3 regions of the Piscibacillus salipiscarius genome follow, and region 2 is predicted to be linked to each of the others. Evidence: riboswitches for the same ligand, from Rfam matches in the RefSeq annotation. Region 2 holds a riboswitch; each other region holds the start of a gene.

What was found. A riboswitch is a leader RNA that binds a small molecule or an ion and turns the genes downstream of it on or off. The one in region 2 is predicted to bind cyclic di-GMP.
Region 1: another riboswitch for cyclic di-GMP. It lies ahead of ACFSW4_RS09410 (anti-repressor SinI family protein); the one in region 2 lies ahead of ACFSW4_RS02025 (YncE family protein).
Region 3: another riboswitch for cyclic di-GMP. It lies ahead of ACFSW4_RS09100 (anti-repressor SinI family protein); the one in region 2 lies ahead of ACFSW4_RS02025 (YncE family protein).

The regions. Positions count from the first base shown of each region.
Region 1 is NZ_JBHUMZ010000021.1:148,087-152,659, forward strand. It holds gene ACFSW4_RS09395 (MFS transporter) at 1-60, opposite strand, end outside; gene ACFSW4_RS09400 (hypothetical protein) at 248-769, opposite strand; gene ACFSW4_RS09405 (nucleoside hydrolase) at 831-1,784, opposite strand; gene ACFSW4_RS09410 (anti-repressor SinI family protein) at 1,867-2,040, opposite strand; cyclic di-GMP riboswitch class I at 2,021-2,110, opposite strand; gene ACFSW4_RS09415 (Crp/Fnr family transcriptional regulator) at 2,211-2,936, shown strand; gene ACFSW4_RS09420 (hypothetical protein) at 3,002-4,357, shown strand.
Region 2 is NZ_JBHUMZ010000009.1:26,278-30,850, forward strand. It holds gene ACFSW4_RS02020 (hypothetical protein) at 1-99, opposite strand, end outside; gene ACFSW4_RS02025 (YncE family protein) at 96-2,168, opposite strand; cyclic di-GMP riboswitch class I at 2,280-2,364, opposite strand; gene ACFSW4_RS02030 (NERD domain-containing protein) at 2,813-3,820, opposite strand; gene ACFSW4_RS02035 (efflux RND transporter permease subunit) at 4,527-4,573, opposite strand, start outside.
Region 3 is NZ_JBHUMZ010000021.1:82,416-86,988, forward strand. It holds gene ACFSW4_RS09090 (APC family permease) at 1-419, opposite strand, end outside; gene ACFSW4_RS09095 (hypothetical protein) at 784-1,266, shown strand; cyclic di-GMP riboswitch class I at 1,398-1,480, shown strand; gene ACFSW4_RS09100 (anti-repressor SinI family protein) at 1,498-1,641, shown strand; gene ACFSW4_RS09105 (AI-2E family transporter) at 1,788-2,873, shown strand; gene ACFSW4_RS09110 (PucR family transcriptional regulator) at 2,954-3,811, shown strand; gene ACFSW4_RS09115 (ABC transporter ATP-binding protein) at 3,917-4,573, shown strand, end outside.

The DNA of each region.
Region 1 (4,573 bases), on a different contig from region 2:
TAACCCTAGTGACAACTGCCAAAACCGCCCGTCCCTAAACGAATAGGCCGACTCTCCCATGTTAATCCTTCTTTCGGTGCCATTAGTTGTCCATCATTTTATCAAACTATTGATGAAATCTCATCTAATGTAAGTTGTCCGTCAAAGCGTATCAGTCACTTTGGGAAGTTTATCGGTCACTTTTAGAATTTTATCAATCAGTTTTGGAAAATTATCGGTCGCTTTTTCTCTACAAAAAAAGACCCCTCTAGAGGTCTCCATGCCAGATGATTTCGCCTTTTTGCTGATTGGGATCCACATTGACGTTAAAATTATGCTTTTCATAAAAATACGTCAGACGATTTAAATGATCCCAATCACGCTCAACTAAATCACCTGTAATATATTGATAGTTAAACTCTTTGACTAAATCTTTTAAATAATTCATTAAAATAGACCCATACCCTTGATCCTCAGGCCCTTTTATATCGGCAATATGAACGGTTTGTTCATCTTTAAATTCAAGCTGCATACAGGAATCCCAGTGGCCTTTAAATGGTCCTGCGCAATCATTGACCATCAGCTGCCCCTTCTCATCATCAGCATCCTTAAACACAATCACCCAATTATCCTGCTTTGTTTGGTCAATGCCAACAATGTCATATTTCTTTGAGATTTCCTTTATATTTTCACGCATTCGAAGAACTTGGAACTCCATGTTCTCAAGTTCAGCTTGTCGCTCCTCTTGAGTCTGTTCAGCTTCAAGCTCTAATAACCTTGGAAAACTCATCGAATGCCCCTTTCTTTAAAACTCAAACACACAATTGGGCATTATACAAGAATTCTCACATCTATGCAAGTTCATAGCTTCGGATCGAATCGATAAACAAATCGACTAACCTTTCCCGGTCCACATCATGAAGTACGTAGGCATTTGGCTGCCTTCCTAATGTGTCTAAGTAATCAACAAAGGTCGTACCTGCGGTTAAAGGTGAGTTACGTTCAACCGTAACATAATAAAAATTACCACTAAATAGACTCGGGTCAATAATATAGGCTGCAGCGCACACATCATGGAGCCTGACTACATCTTCAAAGTAAGTCACATTAAAAGGCGAACCCATAGATGCTTCCTGGTAAAACTTCAGCATTCGGTAGACCTTATCGGATAAATCACTATTAATTGCACGAATGTTCTCAAGCTCGGGTTCCGTTAAAAATGCTTGCCTCGTCGCATCAAGGCCACTCATGATGACAGGAACGCCGGACCTAAAAACTAACTCCGCAGCATCAGGGTCTGCATAAATATTAAATTCTGCTGTCGGAATAACATTACCTCCCATCACCGCACCGCCCATCATCGAAATCCTTTTAATATTCGACTTTAACTCAGGATGGGTACTTAACAACAAGCCGACGTTCGTTAACGGCCCGCTCGTCACAATGGTAATTGGCACATCCGATTTAGAGATGACATCATACATCGCTGATATCGCTGTTCTTATACTTCCAGGAAAATTAGATTTAGGAAAAACCACATTTCCCGTACCTGTTTCGCCATGAAAATCTGGTGCTGTCTCAAGTGACTTAAAAATTGGCTTATTTAAACCTCGAGCAACCTCAATCTCCTTACCTAAGTAACTCACCATTTTTAGTGCATTTTCATATGTTTGGTTCTGCTCTAAATTTCCAGGGGCAGTTGTAATTAATTGAACATCCAATTTTTCATGAATGAGCGCTACCAACAACATCATAAAATCATCTATGCCAGGATCTGTATCAATAATAACAGGAGTTTGTGCCACAAAAAAACCTCCAATAAAAATGAACTTTACTTCATCTTATTGAAGGTGACCTGAAATGTTGTTAAGATTATACAGGAAAATATTACAACTGACGTTTTTGCTCAATGAATTGTTTAACGTCCTCCAAGCATAACCCAAGCTCCCTAGCTTCCTTAAGTAATTCCACCCACTCTCGGTCTAACAACTGATCACTTTTTTCCCGAACTGACACCGTTTGTACTCCTCCCCACATGATCAGAGGCAGCTGTGCTATCATAGGCCACCCCCAGACCCTTAGACCACCAGCTTTGCGTCCCACTCTTTCAAGTGGTTTGCCTTTTCTAGAACAACTGGTATTTTTTTCTTCTAATTGATATACTATTCTAAAATAACGAAAACTTCTGTTAAGTACTTAACATTAAGTCATATTTTTAGGGGGAGAATTTGATGAAATATGATGAACTATGGTACTTATCTAAAATCGGATTTCTTGAACATGTCGCACCTCCTGCGAGCAATGAGCTCATAGGATGCATCAAACATGCAAGATATAATCGTAATGAGGTCATACGAACGCCTGACAACACCAAGCATGAGTTGGGTTTTATCAAAGAAGGCTCCGTGAGATTGTATACCATTAACGACGAAGGAAAACAGTTCACGTGCAGCCTATTAGGTCCAGGAAGTACCTTTGGTAAAATGAGATCCTTTTCACTACATATGGATAATGTTTATGTAGAAGCGATCGAGCCAACGCACTTTTGTACAGTTGATGAGGAAAGTTTTATGGCACTCGCAAACAAATACCCTATTTTATTGCACAAAGCTTTAGAAACATTAAGTGATCGGCTAAAAGAACGGGAAGAACGCCTTAAAGTCATGGCACTAGATCACTGCAAGGATAAAGTCATTCACCTGCTTCAAATGATTTACGACCGTTACAATAGACCATCACATGACCAAGAGTTCTACACCATCACCTTACCCATCACCCAGCAGGAACTTGCCAACATGATTGGTTCAAGCCGTGAGTCTGTCTCTACTGTTTTAAACGAACTTGCCGAAGAAGGACTCGTGAAATTTCCTAAGCGCAAACAAATAGATGTGCATTTTTCGCTAGTACAAGACGACCCCAACCCTAAATACATTCAAGATCTCTATCAAAACTATTAACAAAAATATGACAGTGTACTTTCAAACCCCTATAATGAAAGTAAACAGTAAAAGGACGTATCAACATGAAGTGGATCATCATTAGACCCCTTTTTGCATTACTAATGGGGTTTACCTATTTATTATCACAATTTATCGATTCAGACCTGCTTCCAATTCTGGTTAGTCTATTTGCGACGATTACGGTGATGTCTTACATACCTTATTTAAGTAAAACTCCGATGATACTTATAAGCACGTTGCTGATTTTAAGTGTTATCTTTTTACTAAACGGAAGCGGGCTCATGAAATTATTTCACGGGATGAGAGAAAATGTAGGGTTACTGGCAATTTTTCTTTTCGTTCCATTAATCTCCCTTCCAATTAAAAATGGTCAGTACTTAGACTACATGAACGCCATTTTTAATCATTATGTTAAAACATCCAAACAACTCTATACGTATTTAAAAATATCGATATTAGGTATTGGGTCGGTTATGAATTTGGGTACGATTCCAATTATGTACCATTTGACCGAAACATCTTCGTTTATTGATTATCGCGATACCCGAATCAGAGCGCTGACAAGAGGGTTCTCACTAAGCTTTTTATGGTCGCCTTATTTCATTTCAATCGCTCTCATTTTAACTTACTTTAATGTGACTTGGGTTGAATTATTCCCGTTCGGGTTCGCTTTTGCCCTAGCTGGATTCATCTTAGGCCTTTTTACAATGGGATCGATTAGCGAACCAATAAAAATCGTAGAGTCAGACGAGAACATTTCTATTGAAACAGCTAAGCGTAAGTTATTTGAACTTTTATTAATCATCATCGGTATGACCGTCATCACGATGACCATCGAACACTTTGTGGATTTATCAGTATTAACCATCATCCCAATTATGGCGATCATCGTGTCTACTATATGGTCACTCTTTTATCAGTCACCGAAAGAATTCGGAAAAGAATTAGTGGACTATACTCAGGGCCGGCTTCCTAAAATGGGAAATGAACTATCCCTGTTTATCGCTGCGGGCGTATTCGGCGTCGCCATATTAGATGCAGGCGCCAGCGAATGGATTATCTACTTAATTGAGGCAAGTGGTATTAACCATCTATTAATATTAATTCCAGTCCTAGCCCTTGTCGTGAACTTACTATCATTTATTGGCGTGCACCCGATCATAACGAACACAGCCCTGGCCATCACTTTGAGTTCAAGTCCGATGTTCGAGGGTGATCATTTGCTGTTAAGTATCGGATTACTGACAGGCTGGATGCTCACGATCCTCATCTCGCCACTGTCCGCAACAAACCTAATGGTCGGAAACTTGACTGGCACCAACTCCGTCCATGTTGGCCTGAAAATGAACTGGCAATTCACGATCATTTTATATGGTGTTTTTTATATACTAATGGTTGGAATATATTATCTGACGTAGAAGTTAACCCGCTCACGATGGGACGTGAGCGGGTTTTGTTCGCTTTTCTAGGGGAACTGTTCGCGTCACGACGACTTTTGTTCGCATCTCCGACTCAACTGTCCGTATCTTGCGACTTTCTGTTCGCATTTCCTCGCCAACTGTCCGTATCTTAAATCAAACTGTCCGCATTGGCGTGAATTTTGTTCGCGTAAGCATGAGTCTTGTTTCCATTTG
Region 2 (4,573 bases):
TTCCGCGCCATATTCACTTAAATTCTCAGGTGTTTCTTTTAATCCATAATCTGTAATCACAGGCGTTGGGACCTCAAATGTATGCTGAATGGTATTCATCGACACCGATTCTTCGTTACCGAATTGAGCTTTAACTCAAATGATACATCTCGGCCGAGCCATTGTTTTAGTTGAGCATTTGTAACTTTTAGATTTTGCGCTATTACTGGTGCGTCTGTTATTGATGTAAATTTATCTAGCTCTTCATGTTTAGCATAGATTTTGTAACCATCTCCAGTCACTTGATCCCATGTGAATTCATATGAGCCATTATCGTGCTGAGTAAATGCGAGTTTTTGAACAATCCGATTTTGTAATTCATCTAATGATTTAAATTTATAGATGGCGTTATTTTCTGAAGTTGATAGATAAATGTTACCGCTTGAATCAGCAGCAGCGCTATTAACTGTCATGTCACTTGGGTACTCGAAAATAGGCTGGTTCGTTTCTTTGTTGTAGATTTTTCGATCGCTGAAGATATACGAATCTGAAATAGCAATGAGCTTGTCTCTGTTTTCAAAGAGTTGGACTTTACTATTTGTGATGTTCGTTTTATCAAATCTATGACCAGCATAGTAGAGATCGTTATTTTCCATTAAAATAGCTCGTTCTGGTAGGCTAAAACTAAATTCATATACAGAGATGTGTTCACCTGTTTCAGGATTTAACACAAGTAAATCTGAACCTGTAGACCCTGATTCACCTACATATAAATAATTATTACTAGAATCTAGATGAATGGCTGGTTCATAGTACGTATTCTTATTCGTATCATAGAATTCTAAAGCTTGTTCCGTGTTAGTTTGAAGGTCAATATGGTATAGAGTGACGTGTTGATCTAACGTTGCATAATTGATTTTCGTTCCATCTGTTGTGAGGTCGTATGGATTTTGTAAGGTCGTGATGTAATTAACGGCTGACCCCTGGGCGGTGCTCGTCGTTGCAATTTTAGTGCTTCCAGCTAGTGCGATGTACAGCTTATTATTGAGTAATTCTATATCTGTCGGAGCAGATCCAACAAATCTACTTTCTATGACTTCCATGGTCCCAGCGTTGATAACTAATAGCTGATTCTCACTTGTGGAAATCGCGTAGATTTTTTGATTTGGCTCGTCAAAAACCCACTTGTCTATTGGCTGGTTTAGGCTTAGTTTGTTGTTGTTAAATTGTGTTTGTGCAGTTTGGTCCGCATAATTGTCCTGGTTATTAAAGATCGTTTTATTCTGTGAATCGTACATGAGCCTCAGTTGTCCGTCTGATAAAACATGCGTGATGTTACTCGGCATTGTACCAACTATTCGGAATGTATTACGATCAAAGACACTTTCTTGTGAATAGACATAGTGATCGTCCGCGCCAATAATATTGGCAAGTCTCGATCCTGTTAAATTACTTTTGCTGAATTCATTCGTATAAAAACCGTGAATCTCCGCTAGGTCGTTTTTATTAAATTTATGCCCTGCATAAAAAACATCGTTTCCATCCACGGTGAAGTTACCTTTAGGAAATGGAAAACCGTAACTCCCACCATAAGTCGTTCGACTAAATAATGAATAGTCTTCAGTTGAGAAAGCTTTAAGACTAGAACCTGATGTACCGTGTTCAGCTGCATATAAGACTTTTGTTTCTTTGTCGAGATATAAGTCAGGCTCGCTAAATGGCGTCCAAGTATCACCTTGAATGACGACATCCGCTTCGGTCCCATCTTCTAAACTTTTTTCATAGATTTCATGGTTGTCTGAGTAAAAGAGTTGAGTAGAATTAACAGCAATATGGTAAGGCTCTAATTTCGTTGTGATCGTATTAGTGGTTTCCATCGTTGTGGTATCGATCACTTTTATGCTGTTTGTATTAGGTAGTGAAACGTAGATTTTGTTATTAAACAAATAAAGGTCAGCAGGGTTTGTACCTACTGTTGTGGTCTTGCTTATTGCTAGTGAACTATGAGTGATTTTATGTAATTTCCCTTCAGATGTAAGTGCATAAGTAACCTGGTTCGCATCATCCATTGTCCAATTAACAAGATTGCTCTCTAAATTGATTTGGTCTTCGGATGCGATACTAGAATTGCTAAAAGCTAATAAACTAATAATAATTGCGCCTATTAAGGCTATAGTCCTAAATTTCAATTTAATTCCCCCCTAATTTATTTGATTGTTGACGGTCCTCCTTTTTTAATAAATTTCACATAAAAAAAGCCCACCAAAAAAGATTGGTAGACTATGAATAATCCAATCCTTTTCGGCAACCCGGCTGTCTTAGTTCATTAACCTTAGACCCGCGGCTTTGCGCCCCCACCTTTCAATGGGTTTGCTATTATCGAAGGAGCTTTTTTATAATTAATAGGTAAAACGGTTCATGAAATTAACCTTACCAAAACTTATATCGGCATTTTTTCCTATAGTTTAAGTTAATTTAAACAAAATTTTATGTTTTTAGACAATTTTTGTAGTTGATTTGCATTACTTTCGCGCCATACCTTCAGATCTAAAGCGCGATGCGAACAGTTTTACTCTTGATGTGAACAGTTTTTGCTGAAATGCGAACACAACACTCTCAGATACGGACAATCCAAGCCAAAATACGGACAATTAATCACTAGATACGGACAGTTGATCCCCGGATACGAACACTTCTCTCAGAAATGCGGACAGTTTACTGCTTGATACAGACATATTCCTCAAAAATAGGATCTAAGTCTGATGCTTTTGCGCCCAAGCGCAAAAGCTCCCTTCTAAAATCAATATAAAAGGCTCCCAGCAAAACCGGGAGCCTACCTTATTTTACTTAAATATAAGCTTTTATTATACTCTATTAAATAATTAAAATCAGTTCGATAGTCATAATTCAGAATGTGTGTTTTGGGTTTTCGTCCTTTAGTTCTAAAGTTTTGCTTTGCTAATAGTCTTCTAGAGGTGACTAAATCAATTTTCAACCATTCGCTTAGGGTATCTGAAGTGATCTCATGACCAAAGATTAAATAGTAATCTTTTAAAAACTCCTCTAACACGGTTTGGCTTTTGTACTTACAATTATTACACTCGAAACCGTTCCTGCGATACTGCATTGATTTTGTATGACAATAGTTACAAAAAGCACCCGGGATAAAGTCCTTTTTAGATAGATTCAATTCCTTTAATAGATTCATATCATACATTTCATTGTGACGCTGGAGATCTCTATATAGCTTTAACCTGTTCTGAATGTCAGGTTTATCTTTATATTTCGTTTTGAGATCATAATAAGCATGGCTAAGCTTGTAGCCTGATACAATTCTAGGATCTAATGGGATTGGTCCTTGTTGAATCATGACATTTTTGTTTGTGAAGACGACTAATGTTTCTATTGGGATATCATATCCTCTACTTTTTAGCCATTTCGTAAGAAGTCTAGCGTGTTTTTCGACCTGAAGAATCGGATCTTGGTAGCCGACTTCATCATTTCTCACTTTTTGATTCATGATTCCAGTTCGGTGATCGATTGTTACTTCGCCTGCTAGATTCTTGACTTGTAACAGGAGTAAAAACTTCACGCAGAATAGGAGGGTATCGATTTCAAAGTGAATAAATTCCGACTTCATTCGAAGGTTACTTAACTTCGGGATCTTCTCCAAAATATATTTTAAATGAAAATCAATCGATAGTTCACCATAATAACCTGAGCTTGACTTTGCAATATCTTCATCTAAATGAGTTTGAATTTGATGGTTCGGGATTAAGTTACGTCTCGTTGCTAGTTGTTTGAATAATTTAATCGGGGTCGGCTGATCATTCGCGTACAACAGATTTGCCTTCTTTCTAAGAGGGAGTTGTCAAGATTAGAGAAGTACCTAGCCTTCCCCGGAGCCAGGTTGTTCACACTCCATAGACACGAGTTTTGTTATTTTTGATGGAATCCTCGAACCTTCAACTAACCTTGACACCTTAGTTATACTACCTGGAATTGTCTGACACAAGGTATAGAAAATTAGGTTTTCTCTAATATAAAAACTCAATTTTCTAGTAGATATTTGACCTAACAAGACGATTCCTAAGATGAAAATTTAATTTTTATAAAAATGTATTTTCTTAATTTTTTTGAATTCCTATTGAATGCGGATGATTTTATCTGAAATACAAACAAACTCCACCCGGATGCGAACACTTCACTCCGAAATACGGATAAACTTCGCTCGGATGCGAACACTCCTCCTCGAGATACAAACAAACTTCGCCCGGACGCGAACACTTCTCCCCGAGATACGGACAAACTCCACCCGGACGTGAACACTTCACTCCGAAATGCGGACAAACTCCGATAGGACGCGAAAGCTTCTCCTCGAGATACAAACAAACTTCGCCCGGACGCGAACACTTCTCCCCGAGATACGGACAAACTCCGCCCGGATGCGAACACTTCTCCCGCAGATACAAACAAACTTCACCCAGATGCGCACACTTTCCCTTTATAATACAAAAACCTCCCGCCGCGGCGGGAGGTTTCCATATTTAACTGCGCTTAGTAAATTTCGCTGCTAGGTCGTCGAACAACGTAT
Region 3 (4,573 bases), on a different contig from region 2:
TCCCAGCCTGCAACAGTATAAATCTTCATATTTTGAATGAAATCAGGGAAAACGAATTTAAGCATCAATGCAAAAGCTGTCGCGTTTAACGCCACAATACATATGTACCCTAACGTTAAGAACCAACCACTAATATAAGCGTGTACACGGTTTAAGCTTAAAAATGCATAAGCAAATTCCCCGCCTGAAACCGGGTAATTCCTGATCAGCACTCCATAACTGATTGCAATAATAGCCATTAATACAGCGCCAATACTCAATCCTAAAATAACGCCTAATGGCCCAGCACCAGCCATCCAATCAGCAGGTAGTACAAATGACCCCCAACCAATTGATGAACCTAATGCTATGGCCCATACCCAATGTGGTTTGAGTGTCTTACTTAGTTTCTTTCTCTCCAGTCCATTTCCAGAACTCAATTTTAAAACCCCTTTATATTTAGTTTTTTCACAACTATAACCGCTATTTTACCACTACGGTTCATCATATAAAAAACAGGTTTGGACAACTAAAACGCACCATGAAATAGCATTTACGCTCTAATAAGGTCCTCAGTTATTGAGAGGTTACCATAAAACGGTTTTTGCTTCATTTTGTCCAAATCTGTCACATCATTGTTTATTTTCCCCGAAATGTACCGTATAAATCATATTTTTTTTGACGAAGATGAAATAAGAACAAAGGAATTATTGTACAGAGAAAGGCTGACGGCATGACATGCGTAAATTTCTCCTGATTTTAAGTATCTTAATCATTTATTTTGTTATTAATGGTGTCAACACGGTGGATCGTATATTAGACTATAATTTCACTTCTGAGAAACAATCTGAGACGAATCAAGATAAAGAGTCCTATACTTGGACAGACGATGTGTTACCTAGAACCCCAACAAACCAGACAACCCAACCCGATGAAGATGACATTATTAACAAGTATGAAACGAGCTATGAAGAATTAAAACAAGAAACCATAACCGAAGTTGAGCAAATTAAAGAAAACGTACTATCTGAACTTGAAGAAGACCCAAACCCACTCAAGCTTGGAGCAATGGCTATTAAATATGAACAAAAAGCAACGGAACTGGAAAATGATATCGATCAGAAGTTTGAGGAATTATTTGAGGCGTTTGAGCAAGAGCTAGATCGTTATGGGTATTCCAAAGCATCAGTTGTAAAGCTGGAGCGAAAATATAAAAGTACAAAAACAGACCTTAAAAATGAACTTGTAAAAGAAGCAAGTGCTTGGATGGAAGGCAGAAAATTTTAATTTTCGACAAGAAAATACTTTAACATTAAAATTAATTGAAAATTTAGTAAAAAAGTCTCGGAATTTTTAGATGAAAAAGGGGTAACATTTTCCTAGTAAAGCTTATACAATTAAATTAAGATAAAGTCGATGCAGTTTAAAGGCAAACCTTTTGAAAAAAAGGGACGCAAAGCGAGTGGTCTAAGGGGAAACCTAAGACAGCACAGCTGCCTCATCTGTTGGGGGAGGAAAATGGTCACTATGACGCATTACCAAAAAGCTACAGAAAAACAACTGGATCGAGAATGGGTACTACTAATGAAAAAAGCAAAAGAAATGGGTATTAGTAAAAGAGAAATAAGAAAATTCATTGATGTTGAACGACCAAGTATATAACTTACAAACGGCCGTGGACAGTGAGTTCACGGTATCTTTATGTTTAGAGACTATTATTTTGGAAATACTAGAACCATAAATAAGTAGACTAGCAAATTTTACTATATTACAATATGACTATACATTTTAGAGAGTTGGTGAAATACGTGCCTAATGGAAAATGGTTCCGAATCGGTTATGCTGTCATCATCATTATGGTAATCATCTTTCTATCGACAAAGATACAGTTTATCTTCTCCCCCCTATTCGTTTTAGCTCAAACAATTTTTACACCATTAATTATTGCAGGGATTTTATATTATTTAACAAGACCCATTGTCGATGTACTAGATAATAAAATGCCGCGGCCGGTTGCGGTGTTAATTGTATTTTTAACAGGGATTGGTTTATTAGTTGGCTTAGTCATGTTAGTTTATCCTGAACTTCAAAAACAAATTGAAAATTTTGCTGAACAGGTGCCCACATTTATTGATGAAGCCAATCAATTTTTACTATCTGTGCAAAACAGTGAATGGTTTAATCGAATTTCTCCTGACCAACAAGCCATCACCGAATGGTTAAGGAGTTTAGAAACCAACTTAACAGATATTGCTTCTAATTTAGCTGGAAACATCACGACCTATTTAGGTGTCGTTGCTAGTGCCATTATTGTTCTAATTGTTGTACCTTTTGTATTGTTTTATTTACTTAAAGACGGTGAGCGTTTACCAAAGAGAATCATCAGCTTTTTACCGAAGAAATATAAGTATGAAGTAGGCGAGATTCTAGATGAGATGGATGATGCGTTAAGTAATTACATTCAGGGCCAGATTATTGTTAGTTTCTGTGTTGGGATACTGATCTATATTGGCTACTTGATTATCGATTTAAAATTCGCGTTAATTCTAGCATTTATTGCCTTATTTACAAACTTTATTCCATTTATCGGTCCATGGATTGGAACAGCACCAGGCGTTATTGTCGGTTTATTTGAATCACCACTTCAAGCACTGTTAGTAGTCATCGTAGCCGTTGTCGTTCAGCAAATTGAAAGTAATTTAATATCACCACAAGTCATGGGTAAAAAATTAAACGTCCACCCTATTACGATTATTTTCTTACTATTATTTGCTGGTAAATTCGGCGGAGTTGTAGCAATGATTATCGCGGTACCAACTTATGCAGTCGGTAAAGTTATTGTCAGTCACATTTACCGCATTATTAAACTACGAAATAAAGAGATGTTTGATTAAGGTTGTCTCAATTGAGGCAGCCTTTTTTACTGACTTGTCTGATATAATAGCTTTAAAGACTGATTAAAGGAGAACGTTTGATGGATTTTCAAAAATTAGTAGAGTTGTTTCCTAATTTAAAACGAGTTCATTCTGAGCCTAAACATTCTTTTACCTTTCGTATACAGGGGCAGCTTTATGCTATACCGGAAAAAGACTTAACTTATGATTATAAACAGATTATAAAAGCCTTTGCGGATCATGAACTTATACATACTAATGAAGAAAAAAACTGGCTGGACTTTCTTAATGGACTTAGCTCTGAGCGACCTATCCAGGGACAAAACATTCGCCTAACCATCATGCAAATACAAAATAATTCTGAACAGCAGGACACACTCAAAGAGTCCATTTCTTTACTCTTAAATAAGTCAGTTTTATTTCTGTGGGAGAAACCTAATTTGCTTGTGTTGCTTGAATCATTATGTGGTGATTATGAGCCAATTCCCTTTGAAGAAATTATCGACGTGATGAGTGACGATTTAGATTTGAATTTGAGGTTAATGATAAGTAACCCACTTAAAGTAGATGAAAAAACGCCTGAATTTTATAAGTGGTTTATTGATACGGCTGATAAGGTATTTACTAAAACGTCTAAACGATTAGTCAAACAAGGAGATGCTCTAATCCTTCTTCTTCCTGAAAAATACACATTTGGGGAACGTGAATATTTTGGCCAGTCGATTTTACAAAACAGTTCGGATGACGAAGACTTAATTAAAACCATCAAAACCGTCATTGAACATCAAGGGAATGTGACCGCTGCAGCGAAAACATTATATATGCACCGAAACAGTGTTCAGTACCGATTGGATAAATTTCAAGAACTGACGGGGCATGATATCAAAAACTTTAACGACATGCTAAACGTTTACTTAGCGATTCAGTTAATAGAATGATAGATATGCACAAAAAATTCTGAGTTTTTTGTGCAATCTTTCTATATGAAAGCGATTTCGCCTAAGGTACACTTAAATTAACACTTTTATATTGGGGGAATTGACATGGCAGAGTTACGTTTAGAAAACATTAATAAAATCTATGAAAAAGATGTACATGCGGTACAAGATTTTAATTTACATATTCAAGATAAGGAGTTTATCGTTTTTGTCGGTCCTTCGGGCTGTGGTAAATCGACGACTCTACGAATGATCGCAGGACTTGAGGAAATTACATCAGGAGAATTTTATATTGGTGATGACAAAATGAACGATGTGGCACCGAAAAACCGTGATATTGCGATGGTTTTCCAGAACTATGCACTGTACCCGCATATGAACGTTTATGATAACATGGCGTTCAGTTTAAAACTTCGTAAGGTTAATAAAAAGGAAATTAAAGAACGCGTTCAGAGAGCAGCTGAAATTCTAGGACTTGAAGACTTGCTTGACCGTAAACCTAAAGCCTTATCTGGTGGTCAGCGTCAGCGTGTAGCATTAGGCCGCGCGATCGTCCGTGATGCTAAAGTATTCTTAATGGATGAGCCATTATCAAACTTAGATGCGAAATTACGTGTCCAAATGCGTGCTGAGATTCAAAAGCTTCACAAACGCCTACAGACGACAACGATTTATGTCACGCACGACCAAACAGAGGCCATGACCATGGCAACTCGTCTGGTTGTTATGAAAGACGGCGTAATCCAGCAAGTCGGTTCACCT